One region of the Klebsiella sp. F11 genome, then DNA from elsewhere that is predicted to be linked to it. Evidence: predicted binding sites of a transcription regulator. Region 1 holds the regulator's gene; the other holds the start of a gene.
The links. Region 1 encodes CRP, which controls carbon source genes, mostly activating them, when cyclic AMP is high. Its sites were predicted from a motif close to ATGTGANNNNNNTCACAT; they were not measured.
Positions count from the first base shown of each region.

Region 2: a site for CRP is predicted at 8,342-8,359, ahead of udp (uridine phosphorylase). Genes of this name have one in related genera too.

Region 1 is NZ_CM160060.1:414,549-430,404, forward strand. Features, by position in the region: gene AC1M2H_RS02030 (YccS/YhfK family putative transporter) at 1-1,680, opposite strand, end outside; gene crp (cAMP-activated global transcriptional regulator CRP) at 1,733-2,365, opposite strand; gene AC1M2H_RS02040 (OsmC family protein) at 2,672-3,076, shown strand; gene AC1M2H_RS02045 (phosphoribulokinase) at 3,132-4,001, opposite strand; gene AC1M2H_RS02050 (YheU family protein) at 4,038-4,256, opposite strand; gene AC1M2H_RS02055 (hydrolase) at 4,253-5,212, opposite strand; gene AC1M2H_RS02060 (ABC transporter ATP-binding protein) at 5,475-7,379, opposite strand; gene kefG (glutathione-regulated potassium-efflux system ancillary protein KefG) at 7,552-8,118, shown strand; gene kefB (glutathione-regulated potassium-efflux system protein KefB) at 8,105-9,910, shown strand; gene AC1M2H_RS02075 (YheV family putative zinc ribbon protein) at 9,924-10,124, shown strand; gene slyD (peptidylprolyl isomerase) at 10,219-10,809, shown strand; gene AC1M2H_RS02085 (protein SlyX) at 10,891-11,109, opposite strand; gene fkpA (FKBP-type peptidyl-prolyl cis-trans isomerase) at 11,332-12,162, shown strand; gene AC1M2H_RS02095 (helix-turn-helix transcriptional regulator) at 12,530-13,252, shown strand; gene tusD (sulfurtransferase complex subunit TusD) at 13,252-13,638, shown strand; gene tusC (sulfurtransferase complex subunit TusC) at 13,638-13,997, shown strand; gene tusB (sulfurtransferase complex subunit TusB) at 14,005-14,292, shown strand; gene rpsL (30S ribosomal protein S12) at 14,417-14,791, shown strand; gene rpsG (30S ribosomal protein S7) at 14,888-15,358, shown strand; gene fusA (elongation factor G) at 15,455-15,856, shown strand, end outside.
Region 2 is NZ_CM160060.1:5,374,979-5,390,834, forward strand. Features, by position in the region: gene rfaH (transcription/translation regulatory transformer protein RfaH) at 1-256, shown strand, start outside; gene tatD (3'-5' ssDNA/RNA exonuclease TatD) at 265-1,059, opposite strand; gene tatC (Sec-independent protein translocase subunit TatC) at 1,087-1,860, opposite strand; gene tatB (Sec-independent protein translocase protein TatB) at 1,863-2,399, opposite strand; gene tatA (Sec-independent protein translocase subunit TatA) at 2,403-2,654, opposite strand; gene ubiB (ubiquinone biosynthesis regulatory protein kinase UbiB) at 2,786-4,426, opposite strand; gene ubiJ (ubiquinone biosynthesis protein UbiJ) at 4,423-5,028, opposite strand; gene ubiE (bifunctional demethylmenaquinone methyltransferase/2-methoxy-6-polyprenyl-1,4-benzoquinol methylase UbiE) at 5,041-5,796, opposite strand; gene rmuC (DNA recombination protein RmuC) at 5,867-7,315, opposite strand; gene udp (uridine phosphorylase) at 7,457-8,218, opposite strand; gene AC1M2H_RS26415 (dienelactone hydrolase family protein) at 8,486-9,301, shown strand; gene metE (5-methyltetrahydropteroyltriglutamate--homocysteine S-methyltransferase) at 9,376-11,640, opposite strand; gene metR (HTH-type transcriptional regulator MetR) at 11,873-12,826, shown strand; gene AC1M2H_RS26430 (carboxylate/amino acid/amine transporter) at 12,714-13,613, opposite strand; gene yigL (sugar/pyridoxal phosphate phosphatase YigL) at 13,702-14,502, opposite strand; gene pldB (lysophospholipase L2) at 14,570-15,562, opposite strand; gene rhtB (homoserine/homoserine lactone efflux protein) at 15,672-15,856, shown strand, end outside.

The sequences.
Region 1 (15,856 bases):
ATTCAGCGAGTTATACAGCGAGTTATGCGCCTGATTGACGCGCATCCGCCGATAGGCCAGCGCCGGCGCCTGGTGGTCTTCGCTGAGAATGAGCCGGATGGCTTCCTGGTCCGCCTCCAGTGCGTCGTGGGCGTTTTTACGCAGCAGCCCGCTCTGCCACTGCGGCCACAGCCATACCATCCCGCCGAAGGCGATCAGGCACCCGATAAGCGTATCGATAAGCCTGGCGACGATAAACTGTTCTCCGTTGAGCGTTAGCAGCTGCAGGGTATACACCGCCGTGACGGTAAAGCCCACCATTGCCCAGCCGTAGCTCTTGCGAATAATCAGATAGCTCAATAGCGTGATAATCAGCATCGCGGTCAGCGTATAGCCCTCCGGGACGTTGAAGTGCAGCGTTAGTCCGGCAATCGCCAGGCCGGCAAGGGTCCCCGCCGCCCGGTGGACGATGCGGACCCGCGTCGCGCCGTAGCCGTTCTGGGTAACGAAGAGCACCGTCATCAGGATCCAGTAGGGTTTGGGAAGGTTTAGCGCGCTGCCCATCAGGCTTGCGGCGGTGAGCATCACGCAGATGCGGGCGGCGCTGCGCAAAGCCGGCGATTTATAAGAGAGATAGCTTTTCAGCGCAGGCAGCAGCGGCAGGCGCCGCTCCTTATCGGCCATCAGGTTACGCGCGTACAGCGGCCGCTGGGTGCGTAGCACCCTGGCAAGGCGGCCGAAGTGCCATGCGCAGAACTGCCCGACCGGGTTGTCGGGGTGCTGCGAGGCAATTTTCTCCAGCGCGCCGATCTGCTTATCCATGTTAAAGCGTTGCGGATAGCGGTGGTACAGGATGTCGTCCGCCAGTACCCTCAGCCGCGCCGCGACGGTTTGCGCATTCCAGCGGATTACCGCTTCCGCGTGGCTGCGTTCGACCAGCTTCTGCACCTCTTCCGGCTGATGCAGGCTGACGGAAATATGCTCCTGGAGATCGAGGGCAACCTGAAACGCCCGCAGCAGGCGCTTATGATCGTTACGCTGATTGGCCGCTAGCATATGCATCTGCTGGTAGCACAGGGTGATCAGATCGACGACCTTTTGCTGGCGGGTCAACAGAGGAGGCAGCGAGGTTGCCGGGTCGATATGCTGGGTCAGCAGGCTGTATTTGGCTTCACAGTAGTTGGCCAGCTCCCGGTACAGCAGGCTGAGCGATTCGCGCAGCGGCTGCTCGCGCCATAGCCAAAACCAGAACCAGTTGAATAGTCCGTACCACAGCGTGCCGAGCGCGTAGATCAGCAGCGGCTCCCAGACCGGCATATTGCCGGCGAGGCTCAGGGTAAAGATGGCGGCAATCAGCGAGGCGGGCAGCAGCCTCGCGTGCAGCGAGCTGATTTCCGCCGTGACGCCAAGGAGCAGGGTCAGGCCGCTGAGAATTAAAGGGAGCGGGATATCATGCTGGAGCAGGAGCTGAACGATCAGGCTGCAGCCGGCAAAAAGCGAGCCGCCAATAATCAGGCGTTTAAAGAAACGCTTATGCGGCGTATCAAGACCGGCGACGTTGCAGCATGCGGGAACCAGCGAGAACAGCAGGCCCTGCTGCAGATGACCGAGAAGGAGGCCAACTGCGACCGGCAGACACAGCACCAGCGTTTGCCGCAGTGCGTAGTTGACTTCAGGGTGGTAAATCAGCCTGCGCCACATAGAGGGAAAACAGAAACGGCGTATTGCAGGGGCAATACGCCGTTTTATCAGCTTAACGCGTGCCGTAGACGACGATAGTTTTACCGTGCGCGGAGATCAGATTTTGATCTTCCAGCATTTTCAGGATACGGCCAACGGTTTCACGCGAGCAGCCGACGATCTGACCGATTTCCTGACGGGTAATTTTGATTTGCATACCGTCCGGGTGGGTCATCGCGTCAGGCTGTTTTGCCAGGTTCAGCAACGTCTGGGCGATGCGGCCGGTGACGTCGAGGAAGGCAAGGTTACCCACTTTCTCAGAGGTAACCTGCAGACGGCGGGCCATCTGCGACGAGAGACGCATCAGGATGTCCGGGTTAACCTGGATCAGCTGACGGAATTTTTTATAGGAGATTTCGGCCACTTCACATGCGGTTTTCGCACGTACCCAGGCGCTACGCTCCTGGCCTTCTTCAAACAAGCCTAATTCACCGATGAAATCGCCCTGGTTGAGGTAAGAGAGAATCATCTCTTTACCTTCTTCATCCTTGATGAGCACAGCCACAGAGCCTTTGACGATGTAGTACAACGTTTCTGCTTTTTCACCCTGGTGGATCAGCGTGCTTTTAGATGGGTACTTATGAATGTGGCAATGAGACAAGAACCATTCGAGGGTAGGGTCTGTTTGCGGTTTGCCAAGCACCATGCGCGGTTATCCTCTGTTATAAGCTATCTCCGGGTGCCGACACTACACGGCATCCGGGCATGCAATCGTATTGTTTCCCTATGCCTGGGAAGCTGGCTGGTGATTTTTCTGCAGCCTGTAATGTGAATTCCTCTGCATACATGCAGTACATCAATGTAATACTGTAGCATCCTGACTGTTTTAGCATAGCTTTTGCCGCATGTCTCCTGGTGTCTCGCTTCAGCATGATGCAGGTCGCCTTCCGTTGCCAGATTTGTTATGTGCGCGTAATCTGTCAGGAAAATTGCAACCTTGGAGTTAAATTTTATGCAAGCTCGTGTGAAATGGGTCGAAGGGCTAACCTTCATCGGTGAGTCGGCTTCCGGCCACCAGATTTTGATGGACGGCAACTCCGGGGATAAAGCGCCGAGCCCGATGGAAATGGTGCTGATGGCCGCCGGCGGCTGTAGCGCCATCGACGTGGTCTCAATTTTGCAAAAAGGACGCCATGATGTGACCAACTGTGAGGTGAAGCTGACCTCAGAGCGTCGGGAAGAGGCGCCGCGCCTGTTTACCCACATCAACCTGCATTTTATCGTCACCGGCCGCGAGCTGAAGGATGCGGCCGTTTCGCGGGCGGTAGACCTGTCGGCGGAAAAATACTGCTCGGTGGCGCTGATGCTGCAAAAAGCGGTAAATATCACGCATTCGTACGAGGTTATTGAGGGCTAAGCCGAATGGCCAGCCCGTCGCCCCGGCTTGCGTCGTCGCCGGGGTTGCTAACGGCTTAACCGATCTTTTTCCCCGCCATCAGCCGTTCCACCAGCGGCGCCATGATCAGCTCCATCGCCAACCCCATTTTGCCTCCCGGCACCACCAGCGTATTGATATGCGAGATAAACGACCCTTGCAGCATCGCCAGCAGCCACGGGAAGTCGATATCCTGCAGGTTGCGGAAGTGGATCACCACAAAGCTTTCATCCAGCGAGGGAATGCCTTTGGCGGCGAAGGGGTTCGACGTATCAACGGTGGGGACCCGCTGGAAGTTGATATGGGTGCGCGAGAACTGCGGGGTGATGAAGTTAATATAATCCTCCATCGAACGGACGACCGAATCCATTACCGCCTCGCGGGAATGCCCGCGTTCGCTGGTGTCGCGGATCAGCTTCTGAATCCACTCCAGGTTGACGATAGGCACGACGCCCACCAGCAGGTCGACGTTTTGCGCCACGTTGTGCTGTGGCGTGACAACGCCGCCGTGCAGCCCTTCGTAAAACAGGACGTCGGTCGGCTCCGGCAGCGGCTGCCAGGGCGTGAAGGTGCCCGGCACCTGATTCCACGGCACGGCCTCGTCATAGGTATGCAGATATTTTCTCGACTGGCCGGTTCCGCTACGCCCGTATTCGAGGAAGGTATTTTCCAGCAGGCCGAAGTCGTTCGCTTCCGGACCAAAATAGCTGATGTGTTTCCCCTGATCCCGCGCTTTGCGGATCGCCATGTCCATTTCCGGGCGGGTATAGCGATGGAAGCTATCGCCCTCGACTTCGGCGGCACGCAGATTCAACTGGGCGAAGATCTTGCGAAAGGCGAGGCTGGTGGTGGTTGTTCCCGCGCCGCTGGAGCCCGTGACGGCAATCACCGGATGTTTGGCAGACATATCAACTCCCAGATTAAACGATGGTGTGGCGCCGCCTTAGCCGTGGAACTGCTTGCGGGGCATGATGTTGACCGTCTCGTGCAGCTCTGACCACACCAGTACGGCTTCTCCGCTTTTCAGCTGCTGTTTTACATCGGCGACCTTATCGGTCAGCGAGCGTTCATGTTCACCATAATCGGTGCCTTCGCGCAACACAAAGCTTTCAATCAGGTTATCCAGCGTTTCGGGATCCAGATCCTGCCAGGGAATAATCATTTTTTTCCTTCCAGCCAGCGCGTTAGCCAGTCCGGGATCCGTCTTTCCAGCCACATCTCCGGCCTGCGCAGCGTACCGCCGACAAACCCCACGTGCCCGCCCTGTTCGGTCAACTGATACTCGACGTTGGCCGGCAGCTGCTCCTGCGGCGGAATGGAATGATGGTCCATGAACGGATCGTCTTTCGCGTGGATGATCAGCGTGGGTTTAGTGATATCGCTCAGGCGCGGCATCGCGCTGCACTGGCGATAGTAGTCCAGCGCATCGGCAAAGCCGTGAATTTTGGCGGTGATGGTATCGTCAAACTCGCGAATGCGCCGCATGCCTTTTAGCTGGCGTAAATCAACCGGCAGCGAGCCCGGGTAGGCTTTTAGCTTGCGCGCGGCGTTGGCTTTTAACAGGTTGAGCAGATAGCGCTGGTAGACGCGGGAGAAGCCTTTATCCATATGGTAGCTGCAGGCCTCCAGCATGAACGGGGCCGACACGATGACCGCCGCGTCGAGCGGGACGCTATCGCCCTCGTTTGCCAGCAGGCAGCCCAGCATATTACCGCCCAGCGAGTAGCCGACGGCGGCGGTAGGCGCGGGACCAAATTCGCGCTGCAGCCGGCGCAGGAACCAGGTGCCGTCTTCCGTCTCTCCGGAGTGGTAGATGCGGTTATTACGGTTAGGCTCGCCGCTACAGCCGCGAAAATGCATCACCACGCCAAGCCAGCCGCGCTGCATGGCGGCGTGGATCAGACCGTGAGCGTAAGGGCTGCGCAGGCTCCCTTCCAGACCGTGAAAAACCACCAGCCGCGGTTTATTCCGGGCCAGCTCAGGATCTTCGCTCCAGGCCAAATCGATAAAGTCGCCGTCGGGGAGTTCAAGGCGCTGCCAGTGCGGAGTAAAGCCCAGTTTGCGGCGGATCAGCCGCGGCAGCATGGTTTGCAGATGACGATTGCCCACGCCGCGCATCGGGTGAAACTCGCGCGAGTCGTCTTCGGGGGGCGTCATTTCTGTGGGGGTGATTTCAACCATAGCACCAGAACAATTAAGAATCTTATAAATACTATACCGCGCATGCCGTGCGCAGGTTAGCCAATATGTGGTCTTGTGGCCAACTGGCAGAGGTTACGCAACAAGGAACGGGCGCGATATGGCCACCGTCGGCATGCAGAGAGGCCCCGAAAGCTCATGGTCTGTGAACCGTCGAGGCCGCGCGCTCAACCAGCAGGGCTTAGCCTTCCTGCAGCATCTGCTCCAGCTGTTCCTGCGCATCCAGCCAGGCCATTTCGCACTCTTCCAGCCCTGATTTCGCGCTGGCCTGCTGCTGCAGACACGCGGTCAGCTCTGCTTTGCGGGATGCGTCATACAGGCTGCTGTCGCCTAAAGTCTCTTCCGCCTGCGCGAGCTGAGCGTTGAGCTTATCCATCTCTTTCTCAAGACGGGTAATCTCTTTACGCAGCGGCTGCGTCAGGGTGCGCAGCTCCGCTTCCCGGCGCTTCTGGCCCTTGCGGGACTGGGCGCTGTTGCCGTTATCTTTTATCGCGTCAGACGACTGGCTTTCCTGTTTCTGCGAGTCGCTCAGCCACTGCTGATAATCTTCCAGATCGCCGTCGAACGGCTCAACTTTGCCGTCGTGGACCAGATAGAGATCGTCGGTGGTCGAGCGTATCAGGTGGCGATCGTGCGAGACCACCACCAGCGCGCCTTCGAAATCAATCAGCGCTTCGGTTAACGCCTGGCGCATATCGAGGTCAAGGTGGTTAGTCGGTTCATCGAGCAGCAGGAGATTAGGCCGCTGCCAGACGATAAGCGCCAGCACCAGGCGCGCTTTTTCGCCGCCGGAGAAACGCTGGGTCGCTTCGTTGACCTTATCGCTCTGGAAACCGAAGCCGCCAAGATAGTCGCGCAGCTTCTGCTCCAGCTCCTGCGGCGCCAGGCGCGCCAGGTGCTGCAGCGGCGATTCATCCGCCCGCAGGAACTCCAACTGATGCTGGGCGAAGTAGCCCAGCTTAATACCTTTCGCCAGCCCCACTTCACCCTGCAGCGGCTGCAGCTCGCCGGCCAGCAGCTTGATAAGCGTCGATTTACCGGCGCCGTTGCGCCCCAGCAGGCCGATGCGCGAGCCGGGAACCAAATTCAGCTTGATCGAGTCGAGGATGATGCGTTCACCGTAGCCGGCGCTGACTTTTTCCATCTTCAGCAGCGGGTTGGGCAGGCTTTCCGGCGCGCGGAAGCTAAAGTGGAACGGGTTATCGACGTGGGCCGGGGCGATAAGCTCCATGCGTTCCAGCATTTTAATGCGGCTCTGGGCCTGCTTCGCCTTGGTGGCCTTGGCGCGGAAGCGATCGATATAGCTTTGCAGATGGGCGACGCGCAGCTGCTGGCTCTCATACATCGACTGCTGCTGCGACAGGCGGGTGGCGCGCTGGATTTCGAACGAGCTGTAGTTGCCGGTGTACTCGAACATGCTCTGCTGTTCGATATGAATAATTTTATCGACGATCGGATCGAGAAAATCGCGGTCGTGCGAAATAAGAATTAGCGTGCCGGTATAGCTTTTGAGCCACTTTTCCAGCCAGATCACCGCGTCGAGATCGAGGTGGTTAGTCGGTTCATCCAGTAGCAGCAGGTCGGAGCGGCAAATCAGCGCCTGTGCCAGGTTCAGGCGCATGCGCCAGCCGCCGGAAAAGTCGCTCACCGGGCGCTCCAGCTGTTCGTTGCTGAAGCCCAGGCCGTGCAGCAGGCTCGAGGCGCGCGAGCGGATGGTCCAGGCGTCAATGGCGTCCAGCTTGCCGTGAACCGTCGCAATGGCGTGTCCGTCATTACGCTCGTTGGCCTGATTTAAATCGACCTCGAGCTGGCGATATTCCCGATCGCCGTCAATAACATAATCAATGGCCGGCTGGGCCAGAGCCGGGGTTTCCTGATTAACCCACGCCAGCTGCCAGTTGCCCGGAAAGGTCATACTGCCGCCGTCGGCGCTAATCTCGTTTTTCAAAAGCGCTAGCAGCGTGGATTTACCGCAGCCGTTTTTGCCCACCAGACCGACCTTTTGGCCAGGGTTGATGGTAGCGGTGGCGTTGTCCAGCAGGACGCGTACGCCGCGACGAATTTGTAACGAGGAGAAAACAATCATAAGGCGCCGTATGTTCAGACTATGTTAATTTGTCATTATGATAATGTAGTGTGGTAGCAAATTGCTCCACCGGGCCGCAATGGTAGCCCAAAATGAAGACGATACACAAAGTCATTCTGGTTGCGCTGAGGCGCAGCCGTTGTTCAGGCCACCAGAAGACATTGGGAGGGGAATGATGTCTCAGACAGCGAAGGTTTTGCTGCTGTATGCCCACCCAGAATCTCAGGATTCCGTGGCCAACCGGGTTTTGCTTGAACCTGCCTTACAGCTGCCGAACGTCACCGTGCACGATCTCTACGCACACTATCCGGATTTTTTTATCGATATTGCCTCGGAGCAGGATCTCCTGCGTCAGCATGAGGTGATTGTTTTCCAGCATCCGCTCTATACGTGGAGCTGCCCGGCGCTGCTAAAAGAGTGGCTGGACAGAGTTCTCAGCCGCGGTTTTGCCAGCGGCGCCGGGGGAAATCAGCTGGCGGGAAAGTACTGGCGCAGCGTGATCACCACCGGCGAGCCGGAAAGCGCCTACCGCCGCGATGCTAACCGCTATCCAATGAACGATATTCTGCGTCCTTTTGAGCTGACCGCCGGCATGTGCCGGATGCACTGGATGAGCCCGATTATTGTCTACTGGGCCCGTCGGCAATCGCCTGCCGATCTCAAAAGCCACGCGCGCGCCTATCGTGACTGGCTGGCCAATCCCATCGCGGCAGGAGGAGTCGTAAATGGAGGGCGCTGATCTGCTTTTGGCTGGCGTGCTGTTTCTGTTCGCCGCCGTCGTCGCGGTGCCGCTGGCCGCCCGGCTGGGGATTGGCGCGGTACTCGGCTATCTGCTCGCCGGGATCGCCATTGGCCCGTGGGGGCTGGGGTTCATCAACGACGTTGATGAGATTCTCCACTTCTCCGAGCTGGGCGTGGTGTTCCTGATGTTTATCATCGGCCTTGAGCTCAACCCGTCGAAGCTGTGGCGTCTGCGAAGCTCTATCTTTGGCGTTGGGGCGGCCCAGGTTTTGTGCAGCGCGGCGCTCCTCGGCGGCCTGCTGATGGTTACCGGATTCACCTGGCAGGCGGCGGTTGTCGGCGGGATTGGCTTAGCGATGTCCTCCACGGCGATGGCGCTACAACTGATGCGCGAGAAGGGGATGAGCCGCAGCGAATCCGGCCAGCTGGGGTTCTCCGTGCTGCTGTTTCAGGATTTGGCGGTGATCCCCGCGCTGGCGCTGGTGCCGCTGCTGGCCGGATCCGGCGGCGATCGCTTTGATTGGGTCACCATCGGGATGAAGGTATTGGCCTTTGCCGGCATGCTGATCGGCGGTCGTTTTTTGCTGCGGCCGGTGTTCCGCTTCATCGCTGCCTCCGGCGTGCGTGAGGTTTTTACCGCCGCGACGCTGCTGCTGGTTTTGGGATCGGCGCTATTTATGGATGCCCTCGGCCTGTCGATGGCGCTGGGGACCTTTATCGCCGGGGTGCTGCTGGCTGAAAGCGAGTATCGCCACGAGCTGGAAATCGCTATTGAGCCGTTTAAAGGGCTGCTGCTTGGCCTGTTTTTTATCTCCGTTGGCATGGCGCTGAATCTCGGCGTTCTCTACACCCATCTGCTGTGGGTGGCCGCCAGCGTCGCGGCGCTGGTGATGGTGAAAGCCCTCGTGCTGTACGTTCTGGCGCGGGTATATGGCCTTCGCAGCTCGGAGCGTATGCAGTTTGCCGGGGTCCTGAGCCAGGGCGGGGAGTTCGCCTTTGTGCTGTTCTCGTTACCGGCTTCGCTGCGGCTGTTCGAAAACGACCAGATGGCGCTGCTGCTGGTCACGGTCACGCTGTCGATGATGACCACGCCGCTGCTGATGACCCTGATTGATTACGTGCTCTCCCGGCGCTTTAACCAGCCGGAGGAGGAGGACGAAGCGCCGTGGGTTGAGGACGATAAGCCGCAGGTGATTATCGTCGGCTTCGGCCGCTTTGGTCAGGTCATTGGCCGCCTGCTGATGGCCAACAAAATGCGCATTACCGTGCTGGAGCGCGATATCAGCGCGGTTAACCTGATGCGCAAATATGGCTATAAGGTCTATTTCGGCGATGCGACGCAGCTGGAGCTGCTGCGCTCGGCGGGCGCGGAAGACGCGCAGTCAATCGTGATTACCTGCCACGAGCCGGAAGATACCATGAAGCTGGTTGAGATGTGTCAGCAGCATTTCCCGCATCTGCATATTCTGGCGCGCGCGCGGGGCCGCGTAGAGGCTCATGAGCTGCTGCAGGCCGGCGTAGCGCAGTTCTCGCGCGAAACCTTCTCCAGCGCGCTAGAGCTGGGGCGCAAGGCGCTGATCAGCGTCGGAATGCATCCTCATCAGGCGCAGCGCGCGCAGCTGCACTTTCGGCGTCTGGATATGCGAATGCTGCGCGAGTTAATGCCGGTACATACTGATACTCTGCAGATATCGCGCGTGCGGGAAGCCCGGCGGGAGCTGGAGGAGATTTTTGAGCGTGAAATGCAGAAAGAGAGCAGACAGCTTGACGGCTGGGATGAGTTTGAATAAAGGGTAAATCACTATGGCAGTGCGTAAACGTTTTATCGCCGGAGCAAAATGCCCGGCGTGCCAGGCCCAGGATTCGCTGGCGATGTGGCGTGAGAATAATGTCGATATCGTTGAGTGCGTTAAGTGCGGACACCAGATGCGCGAGGCGGATAAAGAGGCCCGCGAGCACGTACGTAAAGACGAACAGGTTATTGGCATTTTTCATCCGGACTAGCGTTATCCGTCGCCTTTTTTTAAGCTAGAGGGTACACGGCTGCAGAATTCCGCTACAATCTGCGCCACTATTCTTCCCATGCTCAGGAGATATCATGAAAGTAGCAAAAGACCTGGTGGTCAGTCTGGCCTATCAGGTACGTACAGAAGACGGTGTATTGGTTGATGAGTCTCCGGTAAGCGCGCCGCTGGACTACCTGCATGGTCACGGCTCCCTGATTTCCGGCCTGGAAACTGCGCTGGATGGTCATGAAGTAGGCGACAAATTTGACGTTGCGGTCGGCGCCAACGATGCGTACGGCCAGTACGACGAAAACCTGGTTCAGCGCGTTCCTAAAGACGTCTTCATGGGCGTTGATGAGCTGCAGGTTGGCATGCGTTTCCTGGCGGAAACCGATCAGGGCCCGGTACCGGTTGAAATCACCGAAGTTGACGACGAGCACGTTGTCGTTGACGGTAACCACATGCTGGCTGGCCAAAACCTGAAGTTCAACGTTGAAGTTGTGGCGATTCGTGAAGCGACCGCTGAAGAGCTGGAGCACGGTCACGTGCACGGCGCGAACGGTCACGATCACGACCATGACCACGATCATGACGGTTGCTGCGGTGGCCACGGTCACAGCCATGACCACGGTCACGAACATGGCAAAGGCGGCTGCGGCAACGGCGGCTGCGGCTGTCACTAAGACTCAACGTCTTTCAGGTCGCAGGCGCGTTGATTAGCGCTGTCGGTGATAAAAAGCGGGGAAACCCGCTTTTTTTACGCCTCAATAATGGGGCGGTGGCGTTTCTTCAGACTGCGATGCGATATACGATGACTGCGTCGCCTTCAGCTTTTCTACCATCAGACGCATATGTTCACGCATCTTTGCCATTTCGATCTCATGGGCGGTAACGGTCTTGTTGAGGTCTTCAATGGTGATTTCCTGATACGCCAGCCGGCTTTCCAGCTCCGCCAGACGACTCTCCAGTTTGCTATCGTGCATGAGTAACCTCTTCTGTCTTATCTCGCGGGCGGATTCTACTGAATTTTCAGTATTTGCGCAGCATCGTAACTGCGGACAGGAAACTAATTCATACAAAAATAGTCTGAAAACAGGCGATATTCAGGTACGTCCGTATGTAGATTTGTCCTGCAACGTTCTATAGTACATTTTTTGCTTTTTACGCTAACCCTGGGGTGAGATGCCCCGGCCCTGGAGAAATGGATGAAATCACTGTTTAAAGTAACGCTGCTGGCGACCACGATGGCCGTCGCGCTGAATGCACCGCTGACCTTTGCTGCTGATACCGCAGCGAAGACGGCACCTGCAACGGAAAGCAAATCGGCATTTAAAAATGACGATCAGAAATCTGCTTATGCGCTGGGTGCATCGCTGGGGCGTTACATGGAAAACTCCCTGAAAGAACAGGAAAAGCTGGGCATTAAACTGGATAAAGATCAGCTGATCGCTGGCGTTCAGGACGCATTTGCCGATAAGAGCAAGCTGTCCGATCAGGAAATCGAACAGACTCTGCAAGCGTTTGAAACCCGCGTGAAAACTGCTGCTCAGCAAAAAATGGAAAAAGACGCATCTGAGAACGATGCGAAAGGCAAAGCCTATCGCGACACCTTCGCGAAAGAGAAGGGCGTGAAAACCTCTAAAACTGGCCTGCTGTATAAAGTCGAGAAAGGCGGTACCGGCGACGCGCCGAAAGACAGCGACACCGTGGTTGTGAACTACAAAGGGACGCTGATCGACGGTAAAGAGTTCGATAACTCCTATACCCGCGGCGAGCCGCTCTCCTTCCGTCTCGACGGCGTGATCCCGGGCTGGACCGAAGGCCTGAAGAACATTAAGAAAGGCGGTAAAATTCAGCTGGTTATTCCACCGGATCTGGCCTACGGCAAAACCGGCGTGCCGGGTATCCCGGCTAACTCTACTCTGGTCTTCGACGTAGAGCTGCTGGATATCAAACCGGCGCCGAAAGCGGACGCGAAGCCTGAAGCTGCCGCTGATGCAAAAGCGGATGCCCCGAGCGCAGACGCTAAGAAGTAATGGCATTACTGCCGCCGCCTTCACGGGCGGCGGCTTTTTTATTTGGGGCAGATATAATTAAAACTGGAAAGTGCCTCAAGCGCTGTATTACTTTAGATAGCTTAATCTTATTAATGACGATGAGCCTGCCCTGACAAGCTACACCTCATCCTTCAAGCTGCCTCTGAGCTGGCTGCATTTGCTGACTTCAGCCTCTTACTGGATTCGGCCCTGGGTATCGTTAAGAGACTGCCCGTCTCTTACAAGAGCCAGCCTTCGGCTGGTCAAATTCGCCGTTGACGAATTTGTCTCAGATTTGCCGCCCTGGCGTACCTTGAACGGTTTTGTGTAAAAAATGACAGGCTCCTGAAAAGGAGTGCTTTTTTTCATGTCCAGGTCGCTTTTAACCAACGAAACCAGCGAGCTTGACCTGCTGGATCAACGTCCTTTCGACCAGACCGACTTCGATATCCTAAAATCCTATGAAGCGGTGGTGGACGGGTTAGCGATGCTCATTGGTTCCCACTGTGAAATCGTGCTGCATTCTTTACAGGATCTGAAATGTTCCGCCATTCGCATCGCCAACGGTGAACATACCGGTCGTCAAATCGGCTCGCCAATCACTGACCTGGCGCTGCGTATGCTGCACGATATGACTGGAGCTGATAGCAGCGTTTCCAAATGCTATTTTACCCGCGCTAAAAGCGGAGTGCTGATGAAGTCGGTGACGATTGCGATACGCAACCGTGAGCATCGAGTGATCGGCCTGTTGTGCATAAACATGAACCTCGACGTCCCGTTCTCCCAGATCATGAGCACCTTTATTCCGCCGGAAACGCCGGAGGTGAACTCGCAGGTCAACTTTGCCTCATCGGTTGACGATTTGGTCGCGCAGACCCTCGAGTTTACGATTGAAGAAGTGAATGCCGATCGCAACGTTTCTAATAACGCCAAAAATCGTCAGATCGTCCTGAACCTCTACGAGAAAGGTATCTTTGATATCAAGGACGCGATCAACCAGGTTGCCGATCGCCTGAATATCTCGAAGCACACGGTGTATCTCTATATCCGCCAGTTCAAAAGCGGCGATTTCCAGGGGCTGGATAAGTAATGCGTTTTGCCATTACGGTGACGGGTCCGGCCTACGGTACGCAGCAGGCCAGCAGCGCCTGGCAGTTTACGCAGGCCGTGCTGGAGGAGGGGCATGAGCTGATTTGCGTCTTTTTCTATCGCGAAGGCGTTTATAACGCGAACCAGCTGACCGCCCCCGCCAGCGATGAGTTTGACCTTGTGCGGGCATGGCAAAAATTGCACGAATCGCATGCCGTCGCGCTGCATATCTGCGTTGCGGCGGCGCTGCGGCGCGGCGTAACGGACGAGCATGAGGCGCAGCAGCTTGGTTTGTCCTCGTCTAATCTGCAGTCCGGATTCACGCTCAGCGGCCTTGGGGCGCTGGCGGAAGCCGCATTAACCTGCGATCGGATGGTGCAGTTCTGATGAAACGCGTTGCCTTTGTTTTTTCCTCCGCGCCTCACGGCTCCGCGTCCGGCAGAGAAGGACTGGACGCGCTGCTGGCTACCTCGGCGCTGACCGATGAACTCGGCGTTTTCTTTATCGGCGACGGCGTGTTTCAGCTGCTGCCGGAGCAGCGGCCAGGCGCAATACTGTCCCGGGACTATATCGCCACCTTTAAGCTCCTCTCCCTGTACGATATTGAGCAGCGCTGGATGTGCGCCGCCTCCGCCCGCGAGCGCGGTCTGGCGCCCTCCACGCAGTGGGTCATCGATGGCGAGTGGCTGGAGCCAGAGGCGCTGCGCGCCCGGCTCGATGATTTCAACGTGATACTGCGCTTCTGAGGCCACTATGCTCCACACTCTTAGCGTTTCCCCCTGGCATACCGATCTGGCCGCGATGCTGCGTCTGGTAAAGGCTGGCGACGATCTCCTGCTGCTTTCCGATGGCGTCACCGCAGCGGTCGCCGGCGGGCGTTTCCTTGAAATCCTGCTTTCCGCCCCCATAACCATCCATGCGCTGCAGGATGATATTGAAGCCCGCGGGCTGACGGGGCAAATTGCGGGCAGCGTCATCAGGGTTGGCTATACTGATTTCGTCAGACTTACGCTCAAACACCCTGGACAGTTGGCCTGGTAATGGCGGGATCGTTGTATATTTCTTGACACCTTTTCGGCACCGCCCTAGAATTCTGCGTCCTCATATTATCTGAGGCGATTTATTACGTGTTTACGAAGCAAAAGCTAAAACCAGGAGCTATTTAATGGCAACAATTAACCAGCTGGTACGCAAACCACGCGCACGCAAAGTTGCAAAGAGCAACGTGCCTGCACTGGAAGCCTGCCCGCAGAAACGTGGCGTATGTACTCGCGTATATACCACCACTCCTAAAAAACCAAACTCCGCACTGCGTAAAGTATGCCGTGTGCGTTTGACCAACGGTTTTGAAGTGACTTCCTACATCGGTGGTGAAGGTCACAACCTGCAGGAGCACTCCGTGATCCTGATCCGTGGCGGTCGTGTTAAAGACCTTCCGGGTGTTCGTTACCACACCGTTCGTGGTGCGCTTGACTGCTCCGGCGTTAAAGACCGTAAGCAATCTCGCTCCAAGTATGGCGTGAAACGTCCTAAGGCTTAATGGTTCTCCGTTAAGTAAGGCCAAACTGTTTTACCTTAATGTCACACTAAACTCTTAGAGTTTTGGACAATCCTGAATTAACAACGGAGTATTCCCATGCCACGTCGTCGCGTCATTGGTCAGCGTAAAATTCTTCCGGATCCTAAGTTCGGATCAGAACTGCTGGCAAAATTTGTAAATATCCTGATGGTAGATGGTAAAAAATCTACTGCAGAAGCTATCGTATACAGCGCGCTGGAGACCCTGGCTCAGCGTTCTGGTAAAAATGAACTGGAAGCTTTCGAAGTCGCTCTCGACAACGTTCGCCCGACTGTAGAAGTTAAGTCCCGCCGCGTTGGTGGTTCTACTTATCAGGTTCCAGTTGAAGTCCGTCCGGTTCGTCGTAATGCCCTGGCAATGCGTTGGATCGTTGAAGCTGCTCGTAAACGTGGTGATAAATCCATGGCTCTGCGTCTGGCGAACGAACTTTCTGATGCTGCAGACAACAAAGGTACTGCAGTTAAGAAACGTGAAGATGTTCACCGTATGGCAGAAGCCAACAAGGCGTTCGCTCACTACCGTTGGTAATCCCTTCGGAGTCATAGTCACCAGACGGGCGCTGCAGATAAGTCGCCCGTTTTGGATAACTTAACTGAACGCCTAAAGAAACAAACGAGGAATCAAATGGCTCGTACAACACCCATCGCACGCTACCGTAATATCGGTATCAGTGCGCACATCGACGCCGGTAAAACCACTACTACCGAACGTATCCTGTTCTACACCGGTGTAAACCACAAAATCGGTGAAGTTCATGACGGCGCAGCAACCATGGACTGGATGGAGCAGGAGCAGGAGCGTGGTATTACTATCACCTCCGCAGCGACTACTGCATTCTGGTCTGGTATGGCTAAGCAGTATGAACCGCACCGCGTCAACATCATCGACACCCCGGGGCACGTTGACTTCACTATCGAAGTTGAACGTTCCATGCGTGTGCTTGATGGTGCAGTAATGGTTTACTGCGCAGTTGGTGGTGTTCAGCCGCAGTCTGAAACCGTATGGCGTCAGGCAAACAAATATAAA
Region 2 (15,856 bases), 700 kb from region 1:
CGTGCGTTTTGGCGCCCAGCCGGCGACCGTACCCTCGGCGGTTATTCATCAGCTCTCGATCTATAAACCGGAAGGCATTACGGACCCGGAAACGCCGCACGGGGGCGATAGCGTGCTGATTACCGACGGCGCGTTCGAAGGCCTGCAGGCGATCTTCAGCGAGCCGGATGGCGAAACCCGCTCGATTCTGCTGCTAAACCTGCTTAACAAGCAGGTGCTGCAAAGCGTCAAAAATACCGACTTCCATAAAATCTGACGGCACGGTTAAAAGCGAACGCCAAACAGCGTTCTGGCGTTCGCGTCCGTAACCTCTTCCAGCCTCTGAGCCTCCTCGCCGCGCCAGCCGGCAACGCGCGCCAGAATATGCGGCAGATGCATGGGCTCATTACGCCGGGAGTTGGGTTTAGGGCTCAGGTCCCGCGGCAGTAAATAGGGCGCATCGGTCTCAATCAGCAGGCGATCGGCCGGGATCTCCGTCAGCAGATTGCGCAGCTCAAGGCCGCGGCGCTCGTCGCATACCCAGCCGGTGATCCCGATATACAAACCTCTTTCCAGACACTCGCGCACCTCATCACGACTGCCGGTGAAGCAGTGCAGCACCGCGCCGGGCAGCTTATCCAGCCACGGCGCGAGCAGCGTCAGAAAGCGCTCGTGGGCGTCGCGGCAGTGCAAAAAGACCGGCAGCGAAAGCTCGGCCGCCAGCGCCAGCTGCGCGCTAAACGCCGCTTCCTGCTCCGCCGGCGTCGAAAAGTTGCGGTTGAAATCGAGGCCGCATTCACCAATAGCGACCACTTCCGGCCTGCGCGCCAGCTCGCCGATCGCCGCCGCGACCGACTCCGTCCAGCTGCTGCCGTCATGCGGGTGTACCCCTGCGGTTGACCAGCAGCGGGAATAGCGTCGCGCCATCTGCTGCGCCTGTTCGCTTTCATGGAGATTGGTGCCGGTCAGCAGCATACCGGTCACTCCGGCGGCCTGAGCGCGGATAACGACCTCATCGCGATCGCGGGAAAACTGTGAACTGGTCAGATTTACGCCAATATCAAACATCGCCACTCCCATATGACAACCGCCCTGACGGGCGGTTAGTTACTCTTCTTTACTGCCCGCCTCTTCGGCGGCGGCATCTTCATCACGCGTCAGTCGTTTTCCGGTGTAGAAGCGGGCGAAGAAGACGCCAACTTCAAACAGGCAGTACATCGGAATCGCCAGCAGCGTTTGCGAGAATACGTCCGGCGGCGTCAGCAGCATACCCACAACGAAGGCGCCGACCAGCACATAGGGCCGCTTCTTACGCAGATCGTCCGGCGTGGTAACGCCCATCCAGCACAGCAGCACGATGGCCACCGGCACTTCAAACGAGACGCCGAAAGCGATAAATAGCGCCATAACGAAGTCGAGATAGCTGCGGATATCGGTGGAGACCTGCACGCCTTCCGGCGCCGCGTGCGTCAGGAAGCCAAACGCTAGCGGGAATACCACAAAGTAGGCGAAGGCCATACCGGTGTAGAACAGCAGCGTGCTGGAGACCAGCAGCGGCATCACCAGCCGGCGTTCATGCTTATACAGCGCCGGCGCCACAAACGCCCAGACCTGATAAAGAATGACCGGCACCGACAATATGATCGAGACCATAAACGTCAGCTTGATCGGCGTAAAGAAAGGAGAGGCTACGTCCGTGGCGATCATCGTCGCGCCAACCGGCATCTGTCGGATAAGCGGAGCCGAAACCAGCTGATAGATGTCGTTGGCAAAGTAAACCAGCGCCAGAAAAATCACCAGAATCGCGAGAATGCTGTTGATCAGACGCTTACGCAGCTCAATCAGATGCGAAATTAGCGGTTGAGTATCGTCTACGCCCATTTTTACGGTTTATCACTCGATGCGGGGGAGGAATCGGTCGCTTTTACGGCGGCGTTTTCTTTGGCTTCAGGAAGCTCGGCCGACGGCGACAGCGGCTCATCGACAGCGCTGGCTGGCGCATGAACCGGCGCGCTGGCCTGATGCTCGGCCGTCGCCGGCGTGATGTCCTGGCGCTGTTCTTCGCTGCCCTTCACAACCGGGTTATGGATAGTGTTCGCTTCGTCACTGGCTTTCTCAGGATCGTGAGCGGAATAAGATCGCTTCATGGATTCGGCCGCTTCACGCAGTTCGTCCATGGAGGCCTTCAGCTCAGGCGTCAGGTTGTCCAGGCTCGCCTTTTCGACCTTCTTCAGGCTTTCCTGAAACTCCTGCAGTTTTAGTTCCTGAGTAATCTCATTTTGTACGGTGGCCGCCAGCGAGCGCAGCGTACGGATCCAGCTCGCCACCGTTTTTACCGCTACGGGCAGCCGCTGCGGCCCCAGCACGATGAGGCCAATCACAAACACCAACAGTAGTTCACTAAAACCGATATCGAACACGAATTACACCTGCTCTTTGTCGTGGCGTTTTGTCTCGTCTTTTTTCGCATCATCCTGCTTATCAGCGATGGATTTCGCCGCGAAATCCGCGTCCGGAGCCCCATTTTCAGGCTTTTCATCATCATTCATGGCCTTTTTAAAGCCCTTGATTGATGCGCCTAAATCCGACCCCAGCGAGCTCAGCTTTTTTGTCCCAAAAAGCAGAACGACGATGACGACAACAATTAATAACTGCCAGATACTGATACCACCCATACACATTCCCCTATGACAGATGATGAATTAATGGGACGCATTATACACGTCATCTCGCGGGCCGCCTCTTCGTCAGGACGCACGCATGACTTCGCGCAACAGCCAATGCGCCGTGATGAAGGCAATATCGCTTAGCCCGTTTTGCGCCAGCCAATCAGCCAGGTCACAACGCCACCGGCCATTAGCCAGCCGGGCATCAGGCCCCACTCCGGCCGGTGGATGAACAACAGGGTACCGCTAAGTAATAAAACGGCGCCTATACCAAACAGATAACGGGACTGTCCCTGACGAACGTGCCGCACCTGGATATCGCGGACAATCGTATCAACGCTGTTCTGCAGCTGTTTGCTTTGCTGCAGGCTTTGGTACACCAGCTCCGGTATCTCCGGCATTCTTTCGATCCAGAACGGCGCTTTTTCCTTGAACGCGCGTACCAGCGCCGGAATGCCGACCTGATCTTTAATCCACGACTCAAGGAAAGGCTTCGCCGTTTTCCACAAGTCTAACTGAGGATAGAGCTGGCGGCCTACCCCTTCTACGTAAAGTAATGTCTTCTGTAACAATACCAGCTGCGGCTGAACTTCCATATTAAAGCGCCGGGCGGTGTTGAACAGGTTCAGCAGCACATGGCCAAAGGAGATTTCAGCCAGCGGCTTTTCGAAGATGGGTTCGCAGACGGTGCGGATGGCAAATTCGAACTCTTCAACGTTTGTATCCGCCGGCACCCAGCCGGAATCAACGTGCAGCTCGGCAACTTTGCGGTAATCGCGGTTGAAGAAGGCAATAAAGTTTTCCGCCAGATAGCGCTTATCCTCTTTATTCAGCGAACCCACAATACCGCAGTCAATACCGATATATTTCGGGTTCTCCGGATGCTCATAGCTGACAAAAATATTCCCCGGGTGCATGTCGGCGTGGAAGAAGCTGTCGCGGAATACCTGGGTGAAAAAGACCTGCACACCCCGCTCGGCGAGCAGCTTCATATTGGTGCCCTGAGCCTCCAGCGCCTCGACATCGGAAACCGGGATGCCGTAAATCCGCTCCATCACCATCATGCCTTCGCTGCAGTAATCGGAGTAAACCTCCGGCACGTAGAGCATCGGGCTATCTTCAAAATTCCGCCGCAGCTGGATAGCGTTTGCCGATTCGCGCAGCAGGTTAAGCTCATCGAGCAGCGTTTTTTCATATTCGCGCACCACTTCCTGCGGGCGCAGGCGGCGGCCGTCGGGCAACAGGCGAGGTACCCAGCGCGCCAGGCGATAGATAAGCTTCATATCCGCCTTAATAACCGGCACGATATCCGGGCGGATAACCTTAATCACGACCTCTTTGCCGTTCTCTTTCAGACGCGCGGTATGCACCTGGGCAATCGAAGCGGAAGCCAGCGGCTCAATCGAGAAATCATCAAACCATGCCTCAACCGGAAGGCCGCCCATCGCCTGCTCGATCTGTTTTTTGGCCAGTTGGCCATCAAACGGCGCCACGCGATCCTGCAGGAGCGCAAGCTGATCGGCAATTTGCGGAGGAAAGAGATCGCGGCGGGTTGACAGCATCTGGCCAAATTTGATCCAGACCGGCCCCAGCTCCTGTAACGCAAGGCGTAAGCGCTCGCCGAGCTGTTTGTCTTTATGGCGATTCGGCATCCAGAACAGCATCCGTCGCCAGATACGCAGCGGCAGCGTGATGCGCATTTTGGGGATCAGCTCATCAAGCCCGTAACTCAAAAAGGTGCGGATAATAAGATACAGGCGCCGTAATTCTCCTGGCGTCATTTGCCCTCCAGCATGTCCAGCCGTTTTTCAAGCGCAGCCAGGGCGCGTTCCGCAGCGGCGGTCTCTTCGCCAAACCAGGCCATTTCCAGCGGCCCCGGCGTCAGACGCCACTCTTCGGTGAGCGCCTCAGCGATATACCGCTGCTGGCGCTGCGCGCCGTGCAGCAGGAAGCGGGCGCCGGTGCGGAATACTTTGCTGACGCCCTCGGCGACGATATCGCCGGTATACGGGGCCAGCAGCTCTGCGGGATCGAACTCCGCCAGATCGCACAGCGTCACCATATTCTGCACCACCTGCAAATCGCCCTGCACCTGCAGGTCGCCGCTGCGGATAAGCGCGGTAAGCTGCTGACGATTGCGCAGCTGCGACAGGACGCTCAGGCGGGTGATGACGGTACAATCCGCTACGCCTTCCCACGCGCCGAGTACATCGACCTGGCGGTCGCTAAAGGCCAGAACCACCGGCGTCGCCAGCTCCTGCAGCTCCACGCGCAGCACTTTCCCTGACAAACGCTGACGCGCCGGTTTTAAGGCTTTATCACGCCAGAGAAAGGTATTCAGGACCGTCTCAATACCGGCGGTGACCAGTGGTTTGAAAGGCATAGCGTCCCCCTGTCAGAACTTATAACCGCGGTGTAACGCCACGATACCTGCCGTCAGGTTGTAGTAGTCGACGCTTTCAAAGCCCGCATCCTGCATCATACCCTTCAGGGTTTTCTGATCGGGGTGCATGCGAATAGATTCCGCAAGGTAGCGATAGCTTTCGCCATCGTTGGCCACCAGCTCTCCCACGCGCGGCAGGATATGGAAGGAGTAGGCGTCGTACGCTTTGCTCAGCGGCTCAATAATCGGTTTTGAAAACTCCAGCACCAGCAGACGTCCGCCCGGCTTCAGCACCCGGTACATGGAGCGCAGCGCTTTTTCTTTATCGGTGACGTTACGCAGGCCGAATGAAATAGTGATGCAGTCAAAGGTGTTATCGGCGAACGGCAGCGCTTCCGCATTGGCCTGAACGTATTCAACGTTGCCGATAATGCCGACGTTGCGCAGCTTTTCGCGGCCCATTTTCAGCATTGAATCGTTAATATCTGCCAGCATGACGCGGCCAGTCTCGCCGACCAGGCGGGAGAATTTTGCCGTCAGGTCGCCGGTGCCGCCGGCCAGATCCAGCACGGTTTGCCCGCGACGCACGCCGCTGCAATCGATGGTGAAACGCTTCCACAAACGATGAATACCGAACGACATCAAATCATTCATCACATCATATTTTGCGGCCACAGAATGGAATACATGCGCCACCATGTCCGCCTTCTGCTCTTTGGCAACCGTCTGAAAGCCAAAGTGCGTCGTTTCTTGTGAATCCTCAACCATCTCAATGCCTGCTTGCTTATCAAGAAAATGTTCGTCGAGTGTAACAGATTTAGCGCATTTCCCATACGGTTCAACGCGGCTGAGAACCCTCACCCGACAGCGATGCAGCGAAAGATTCTGACGAAAAATCGTTATTTTCCGATGAGTTATCTTCATCATCCGGCCGGTATTCATCGTCCCGGGCGGTTGCCTGTTCGACTAAGTCAGGATTAATCCCGCGCTTAACCTCCACCCCGAGGCCGCGAAAAGCTTCAGCCTGCATCAGCAGGTTACCGCGGCCGGAGGCCAGCTTTTTCATCGCCTGGCGGTAATTATCCTGCGCTTTGTCGAGGCTCTGGCCTATTGCGGACATATCATCGACGAACAGCCGCATCTTGTCGTACAGGCGGCCCGCACGTTCGGCAATTTTCTGCGCATTGCGGCTCTGGTGCTCATAGCGCCAGAGATTGGCAATAGTACGCAACGCCACCAGCAGCGTGGTGGGGCTGACCAGCATAATATTGTGCTGCAGCGCTTCGCTGATCAGTTCGGGCTGGCGGTCTATCGCCAGCAGAAATGCGGGCTCAACGGGGATAAACATCAGGACGTAGTCGAGGGATCGCAGCCCCGGCAGCTGTTGATAATCTTTCCTGCCAAGCAGGCGGATATGGCCGCGCACCGACGCAATGTGCTCCTGCAGCGCCGCCTCGCGGGCGTCATCATCTTCGGCGTTGAAGTAGCGCTCATAGGCCACCAGCGTCATTTTGGCATCGATGACCACGTCTTTTCCCTGCGGCAAACGGACGATCACGTCCGGCTGCATTCGCGAGCGGTTTTCCGTTTCAATGCTGACCTGGGTCTGATATTCGTGGCCTTCCCGCAGCCCGGAAGCCTCCAGCACGCGGGTTAGAACCACTTCCCCCCAGTTACCCTGGGTTTTGTTATCGCCCTTAAGGGCGCGGGTCAGGTTGAGGGCCTCCTGGGCCATCCGGGTATTGAGCTGCTGCAGATTGCGAATTTCATGGGCCAGCGTGTGGCGCTCCCGCGCCTCCTGGCCGAAGCTCTCCTGCACCTGACGACGAAAGCCGTCCAGCTGCTCACGCAGCGGCGTCAGCAGGCCATGCAGGCTTTGCCGGTTCTGCTCGTCAACCCGTCGGTTGCTGTGCTCGAAAATACGGTTAGCCAGATTTTCAAACTGCTCGCTAAGGCGCTGCTCGCTGTTGACCATCTGGCGAATTTTCTCTTCCGCATGTAGCCGGGTGGAGTCAAGGCGGGTGGTGACTTCGCGGAGATCGGCCTCCAGCGAGCTGTTGATCTCGCGCAGGCTGCGCAGCTCATTATTCAGCAGCTCGCACTCATCGCGCCAGTGGGCCGCCTGCACCAGTTGCTGGCGGGCCGAGCTCAGCTCAATATCCAGCTCGCGCCGCTCTTCGATAAGGTCGGCACGCGTCCGATCGGCGGCGGCCTTCGTCGCCAGCCAGCCGACGACCAGCCCTGCGACCAGCGCCGCGATGGCACTTATAATCATTGAGATATCCACAACGCCCCCTGCTACTGCAGCCGCTTACGGCACAAAAATAGGATTGTGCTGTACAAACGTCCAGTTTAAAAGGAATTTCCTGCGAGGCGCAGCGCAAAAAAGAGAGGCCGGACGAGCCGGCCTTTGCAACAAGGGGAGGAACTACAGCAGACGGCGAGCCGCTTCAACGACAATTTTCACCGCATGGCTTTCAGTTTGCTTCATGGTTTCAGCGTTAGGGATTTCCTGCTGGGTGCGGTTGACGATCACCCCGGCAACCATCCCGGCGCGCAGGCCCTGGCTGGAGCACATGGTCAGCAGCGTGGCCGATTCCATTTCGTAGTTCATCACGCCCATCGCCTGCCACTCTGCCATCGAGCCTTTAAAGCGGCTCACCACGCGGCCGGAGACGGTGTCATAGCGCTCCTGGCCCGGATAGAAGGTGTCGGAAGAGGCGGTCACGCCGATATGGGTCGTTGCGCCGATAGATTTGGCCGCTTCCACCAGCGCGGTGGTGCAGGCAAAGTCAGCGACGGCCGGATACTCCATTGGCGCGAAGTGCAGGCTCGCGCCGTCGAGACGCACGGATGCGGTGGTCACCAGAACGTCGCCAACGTTGATATTCGGCTGGATGGCGCCGGTGGTGCCGATACGCAGGAAGGTATTGATTCCCAGCTGGGCCAGCTCTTCCACGGCAATCGACGTTGATGGGCCGCCGATACCGGTAGAGCATACGATCACCGGCTTGCCGTCAAGCTCGGCGCGCCAGGAGGTAAATTCGCGGTGGGATGCCAGCTTGACCGGCTTATCCATCAGCGCGGCGATCTTTTCCACACGCTCCGGATCGCCAGGGACGATAGCCAGCGTAGCCCCTTGTAAATCGTTTTTGGTGAGGCCGAGATGAAAAACATCAGACTTAGACATAAAAAACTCCTCTGTGGGTCGAATTATCAGCAGAAGCAAAACGGTACTTTATAGAAGCCACCCGCTTAATTTTGTGACGACAATCACCATGAATGAAAATCATTGCAACTCTATTCCACTAAATAGTGAGATTCGTCACATTAACAAGTTATATTCGCTGCGCCTGAACAAAAGATAGCCTGTTTCGGGCACTGTGATTTGTTAACGACTGGTCTTAAGAGTCTATAGTTATCGATGCGCTAATAAATTAAGGGTACGGAGAATACCATGACCACAACCAAGCAACCCGGCTTTGCACCTGCAGCCATCCCGCATGCATCTACCGCCGTTCATACGCCGGAAGAGAGCATTACCGCCGGAGAAACCTCGATCCCTTCCCAGGGAGAGAATATGCCGGCGTACCATGCCCGGCCGAAAAATAGCGATGGACCGCTGCCGGTGGTTATCGTGGTACAGGAAATTTTCGGCGTCCATGAGCATATCCGCGACGTTTGCCGCCGCCTGGCGCTGGAAGGCTATCTGGCGATCGCCCCAGAGCTGTACTTCCGCCAGGGCGATCCGAACGAGTACACCGATATCCCAACGCTGTTCCAGGAGCTGGTCAGCAAAGTCCCGGACTCGCAGGTGCTGGCAGACCTTGACCACGTCGCCAGCTGGGCGGCGCGTCATGGGGGCGATGCCCATCGTCTGCTGATCACCGGCTTCTGCTGGGGCGGGCGTATTACCTGGCTCTACGCCGCGCATAATCCGCAGCTGAAGGCCGCCGTCGCCTGGTACGGCAAGCTGGTCGGGCAGAAAACGCTGAACTCCGCGAAGCATCCGGTGGATGTTGCCGTCGATCTTAACGCGCCGGTGCTGGGACTCTATGGCGCGAAAGATGACAGCATCCCGCAGGATACGGTAGAGACCATGCGCCAGGCGCTGCGCGCCGCCAACGCGACGGCGGAGATCGTGGTCTATCCACAGGCCGGCCACGCGTTTAATGCCGACTATCGCGCCAGCTACCATGAGGAGTCGGCGCAGGACGGCTGGCAGCGCATGCTGGCGTGGTTTGCCCAGTACGGCGGCAGCAAGAAGGCTTAAGCTTACGCTTTCGGTGCATAAAAAAGAGGAGGCCTTAGCCTCCTCTTTTATTGCCTTATTAGCGCAGCGGCGCTTCAGGCGGATTCGCGCAGGTTCTGCGCGGCTTTCACCATGTTAGCCAGCGCGGCGCGGGTTTCCGGCCAGCCGCGAGTCTTCAGGCCGCAGTCCGGGTTCACCCACAACCGCTCCGCCGGGATGCGCTGGGCGGCTTTCTCCAGCAGGGCTTCAATCCACTCCACGCTCGGGACGTTAGGCGAGTGGATATCATATACGCCCGGGCCGATTTCGTTCGGGTATTCGAACTCCTCAAACGACTCCAGCAGCTCCATGTCGGAACGCGAGGTCTCAATGGTAATCACGTCCGCGTCCAGCGCCGCGATAGAATCCATGATGTCGTTGAACTCGCAGTAGCACATATGGGTGTGGATCTGGGTGTCATCCTGCGCCACGGCGGCGTTGATGCGGAAGGCTTCCACGCCCCACCGCAGGTATGCATCCCAGTCGCTACGCTTGAGGGGCAGACCTTCGCGCAGCGCCGGTTCATCAATCTGGATAATACCGATACCGGCCGCTTCCAGATCCGCCACTTCGTCACGCAGCGCCAGCGCAATCTGCTTAGCGATGGTTTCGCGGCTGACGTCTTCCCGCGGGAAGGACCAGCACAGAATCGTCACCGGGCCGGTCAGCATGCCTTTCACCGGTTTGTCGGTGAGAGACTGCGCATATTTCGCCCACTCAACGGTGATGGCCTCCGGGCGGCTGACGTCGCCGATAACCACCGGCGGCTTCACGCAGCGCGAACCGTAGCTCTGCACCCAGCCGTTTTGCGTAAAGATAAAGCCGTCGAGATGCTCGCCGAAATACTCCACCATGTCGTTACGCTCGGCTTCACCGTGGACCAGCACGTCGAGGCCTAAACGCTCCTGCTCAACGATCGCCTGCTTAATATGTTCCGCAATGCCGGTACGGTAGCTGCTGGCGTCGAGATTGCCCTTCTTGAAGTCCAGGCGCAGGCCGCGAATCTCGGTGGTCTGCGGGAAAGAGCCGATGGTCGTGGTCGGCCACGCCGGCAGGTTAAAGCGGGCGCGCTGCGCCCGGGCACGCTCTGCGTACGGGCTGTGGCGCTGGCTGTCCCGGGCGGTAATGGCCGCCAGACGTTTTTCCACCGCGGCGTTGTGTACGCGGGTCGAGTGGCGACGGGCCTGAATCGGCGCGCTCCACTCCGCAAGCGCGGCGGTATCGCCGCTGTTCAGCGCATCGCGCAGCAGCGCCAGCTCGGCGCATTTTTGCAGGGCGAAGGCAAACCAGCTTTTCACTTCCGCATCCAGGCGGGTTTCCACGCTCAGATCGATCGGGCTGTGCAGCAGGGAGCAGGAGGAGGCCACCCACAGCGGACGTTTGCCGACGATCGCTTTAATTTGGCTATATTTCTCCGTGAGATCGGCGCGCCAGACGTTACGCCCGTTGACCAGGCCGGCGGAGAGCAGCCAGCCTGACGGCAGGCGCTTGTTGAGCTCGGCAACATCATCTTTACCGTGAACCAGGTCAACGTGCAGACCCTGCACCGGCAGCGCGGTGATGGTATTGAGGTTAGCGCTGACCCCTTCGAAATAGGTGGTCAGCAACAGCTTAACCTCGCCCTGGAGCGCGTCGTATGCCGGCCTGAAGGCGTCCAGCCACGCCTGCGGCAGCTCCAGCACCAGCGCCGGTTCATCAATTTGCACCCACTCAACGCCGCGTTTTGCCAGCTCCGCCAGCACCTGCCGATAGACCGGTAGAATGTCGTTCAGCAGCTCCAGGCGATCGAACTGCTCGCCCTTCACTTTACCCAACCACAGATAAGTGACCGGGCCCAGCAGCACGGGCTTCACCTTATGGCCCAGCGCCAGAGCTTCGTCCACTTCGTCCAGCAGCTGGGTCCAGGTCAGCTTGAACGTCTGACCTTTGACAAACTCCGGCACCATGTAGTGATAGTTGGTGTTAAACCATTTGGTCATTTCCGCCGCTGCCGCTGGCTCTCCGGTCGGCGCGCGGCCGCGGCCAATGCGGAACAGCGTATCGATATCGACGGAGCCGTCTTTGTTCTGATGACGAGCCGGCACGTTGCCCAGAAGCAGGCTGGTGGTCAGAACATGGTCGTACCAGGCAAAATCGCCCACCGGCAGCAGATCGATACCCGCCTGCTTTTGCTGCTCCCAATGGCGGGCACGCAGTTCGCGCCCCACCGCCAGCAGCTCTTCACGGGTCGTATTACCCGCCCAATAGCTCTCTTGCGCTTTTTTCAGCTCGCGGCGTAGGCCAACGCGGGGGAAACCGAGGGTGTGATTAATAATTGTCATTTTTTGAGCCTCATGATTTGCAAATCCTAAGGATTTTAAATTCAGAGAAGGCGGCAAACTTGCTCATCCCCGGGAGCTTACTGAAGTAAGTGACCAGGTGAGGAAGTGCGGCCAACGCACCATAAATTCGAAAGATACAGGATTTAGACGTCCAGATGTTTACACATCCATAATTGGCGGTTACTGTATATTCCTCAAGCGCAAATTATTCATGCCGAAGTGAAGGACTTTCATGATCGAAATTAAACACCTGAAAACGCTGCAGGCGTTGCGGAATAGCGGTTCACTGGCGGGCGCTGCGGCGGCCCTGCACCAGACCCAATCCGCCCTGTCCCACCAGTTCAGCGATCTGGAACAGCGCCTTGGCTTCCGCCTGTTTGTGCGTAAAAGTCAGCCCTTGCGCTTCACCGCCCAGGGGGAGATTTTGCTGCAGTTAGCAAACCAGGTGCTGCCGCAAATCACCCGCGCCCTGCAGGACTGTAACGAGCCGCAGCAAACCCGGCTGCGTATCGCCATTGAGTGCCACAGCTGCATCCAGTGGCTGACGCCGGCGCTGGAGAGCTTCCGCGCCAGCTGGCCGCACGTTGAGGTTGATTTCCAGTCCGGGGTCACCTTTGACCCGCAGCCCGCTCTCCAGCAGGGCGAGCTGGATCTGGTGATGACGTCCGATATTCTGCCGCGCAGCGGGCTGCACTATTCGCCGATGTTTGATTTTGAAGTGCGTCTGGTGCTGGCGCCGGATCATCCGCTGGCTGTGAAAACGCGGATTGCGCCGGAGGACCTGGCCGCGGAGCTGCTGTTGATTTACCCGGTGCAACGCAGCCGCCTGGATATCTGGCGCCACTTCCTGCAGCCGGCGGGCATCAGCCCTCAGCTGAAGAGCGTCGATAACACGCTGCTGCTAATTCAGATGGTTGCCGCGCGCATGGGCATCGCGGCGCTGCCGCACTGGGTAGTGGAGAATTTTGAACGCCAGGGTCTGGTGGTGACCAAAACCCTGGGCGAGGGCCTGTGGAGCCGGCTGTACGCCGCGGTGCGCGACGGCGAGCAGCGCCAGCCGGTTACCGAAGCGTTTATTCGCTCAGCGCGGAACCACGCCTGCGATCATCTGCCGTTCGTCCGGAGTGCGGAGCGACCCAGCGGCGATGGACCCACAGCGAGGCCAGGATCACCAGAGCCCCGATAATAAAGCTCGGCCAGTGGGGCTGCTCCTGCCAGATGGCAAGATTAACCAGCAGCCCGGCTGGAACATGGACGTTGTTCATGATGCCCAGCGTTCCGGCATCCACCTGCGTCGCCCCGTAGTTCCACATAAAGTAGCCCAGGCCTGACGCCGCCACGCCGAGCCATACCAGAATACCCCACTGGAGGGTGGTCGTCGGCAGCCGCTGCGGGTTGCCCAGCATCAGCCAGGCCGCAGCCGCCACCAGCAGCGCCCCCATATAGAACCACGCAAAAGCGTTGTGCTGGGGCATCGGCCGCAGCTCCATTAGGCGTTTGTAGCCTACCATGCCGATGGCAAAACAGATATTCGCCAGCTGCACCAGCAGCAGCCCGGTCCAGAAATGATCGCTCACCTTATCGTAGCGGATAATGGCCGCTCCCAGCACCGCCAGCCCGGCGCTAAGCAGATAGCCCCAGCGCAGCTTACGCCCGCTGATCAGGTCATAAATCAGGGTGATATAGAGCGGCGTAAATACCGTGAACAGCAGAAATTCAGAGACCGTCAGGTAGAGGTAGGCGCGGAACGATAGCAGATACATAATGCCAAGCTGCATGGCCCCTACCAGCATATACAGCACGATAGTCCGCGGCGACTGCCCGCGGGTGCGCAAAAACGGCAGGAACACCAGCGCCGCCAGCCCAACGCGCATCAGCGCCGAAAAGTAGCTGTCAACGCTGCCCGCCAGGTATTCGCCGATCAGGCTAAAGGAGAAGGCCCACAGGATGGTGGTAATAATCAGTAGCGCCACAATGAATGTCTCTCAGGAGGAAGTGCACTCATTGTAGCGAAGAGTCAGGTTGACAACTGGACAATAAATCGCCAGTCGTCAATCTTTATCAGGAGAGATAGAGCCTGCGTAGATAGTGCGGCACTGCGTCGTCAGCGTTGCTACCAATCACCTCCAGCTCGGGGTGAAGATCTTTCAGGCGCTGGTGCGCGTTCAGCATAATGCAGCCTTTGCCCGCCATCGACAGCATCTCCGCATCATTCATGCCGTCGCCAAAGGCGATACAGTCCTTCAGGCCGTAGCCCAGCATTTTGGCCACCGCTTCGAGGGCATGACCTTTCGATACGCCGCCCGCCATCACTTCCAGACAGGTCAGGGTTGAAAAGCTGACGTTTACGCGATCGCCCCAGCGGGCGTTGATCGCCTGCTCCAGCGGCAGCAGATGCTGATGATCCTCGCAGGTGAAAAACACCTTGCTGATCCCCTGAGGATCAAGCTCGCCGGCTTCGTACAGCTTGTAGTTAAACACCGCCTCTTTGAAGAAACGCATCTCTTCCGGGCGGTGGCGGTTCATGTACCATTCGTCGTCGCGATAGACGTTGGTAACGACCCGCGGATCGCTGCGCATCATCTCAAACAGATCGACGGCAATATCGCGATCGAGGTTATGGGCAAATATCTGATTCCCCTCGCTATCGTGCACGCGCGCGCCGTTAGAGGTGATCATGTAGGACTTAATGCCGAGATTATCGCGAATCTGCCCGACATCGATGTAATGACGGCCGGTAGCAAACACAAAATTGATGCCGCGAGCGGTCAGCAGCTGCAGCGTCTCTTTCGCGTAGGGGGTTAAGTAGTGATCGGGGGAAAGCAGCGTGCCATCTAAGTCAGACGCAACAACCTGGTACATAAAAATGTTAACCTCTAAGCAGGGCGACGAGCGTTTTCGTCGGTTTAAGAGCCTATCCCATCAGGCTCTAATTGTGTCGAGTGAAAAAATCGACAATGGCATTGAGCGCGACTGAGCGCATGGCGTCCTTTTCAAAAAGGATCTCATGGTATGCCCCTTCTATGACAAGCGGCTTATTACCTTCGCAGGGGTGGCCCGCCGCAGCGCGAAGCTCGCAGTAGCGTTCGTGCATGCGGTTGTCGACCACGCGTTCTTCTTCAGCCTGCAGCAGCAGCGTGGGGGTAATATCTTTTTCTACGCCAGCCAGCGCCTCTTCGCCCGCGAGGATCCCCTCGCGCACCCAGTGGTACGTCGGCCCGCCGACCCTCAGCTGGGGTTCGTCCGCATAAAAACGCAGGTTACGCCGGTAGCGCTGGCGGCTATGCGTCAGGACGTTAACCGAGAAGGGCAGCGCCCGCCAGCGGCCGGTGCCGATGGCGTACTCTTCACGAATGCGCTGATAGCCCTCAGCCCAGTCGAGAATATGGCGCACCATCCAGTCCGGGAGGCGCATAACGATCCCGAACATCGGCGCGCATAGCGCGATGGCGTCACAGTGCTGCTGGTGGCGTTGCAAAAATAGCGTCGCGATGGCCCCGCCCATTGAGTGGGCCAGTATAAAGCGTTTTCGCCAGTGGCCGGGCGCCACTTCCTGCTGCCAAAGCGCGGCGAGATCGTCAACATAATCGCTGAAGTTGACGACGTGGCCGCGGTGGCTGTCGGTTAATAAGCGCCCCGATCGCCCCTGTCCGCGATGATCGATAATCATCACGTCAAAGCCGCTGTGGAACAGATCGTAGGCCAGCTCGGCGTACTTCACGTAGCTTTCGATACGCCCCGGGCAGATGACCACCACCCGGTCGTGTTTTTTAGCGCAGAAGCGCACGAAGCGGACCGGGATGCTGTCCACGCCCGTAAATTCCGCTTCTTCCCGCTGTTGCCAGAAATCGGTCAGCGGCCCCATAGTAAAAGCCGCAAACTCGTTTTCTCGTGTGTCCCAGTCCTTTTGCTGCCCAAACATCGGGTTTACACCCCTGTTAACCGCCAGAAATCGTTTTTTTATCGTGTATCACACAAGGCTTACACAATAGCGTATTGTGGCATAAAAACAGACAATCAGGGAGTTTCTCATGACGTTCGAGTGGTGGTTCGCCTATCTGCTGACATCGATTATTCTCAGCCTGTCTCCGGGCTCAGGGGCGATTAATACCATGACCACCTCAATCAACCACGGCTACCGCGGGGCGACGGCCTCGATTGCCGGCCTGCAGACCGGCCTGGCGATTCACATCGTGCTGGTAGGTATTGGTCTGGG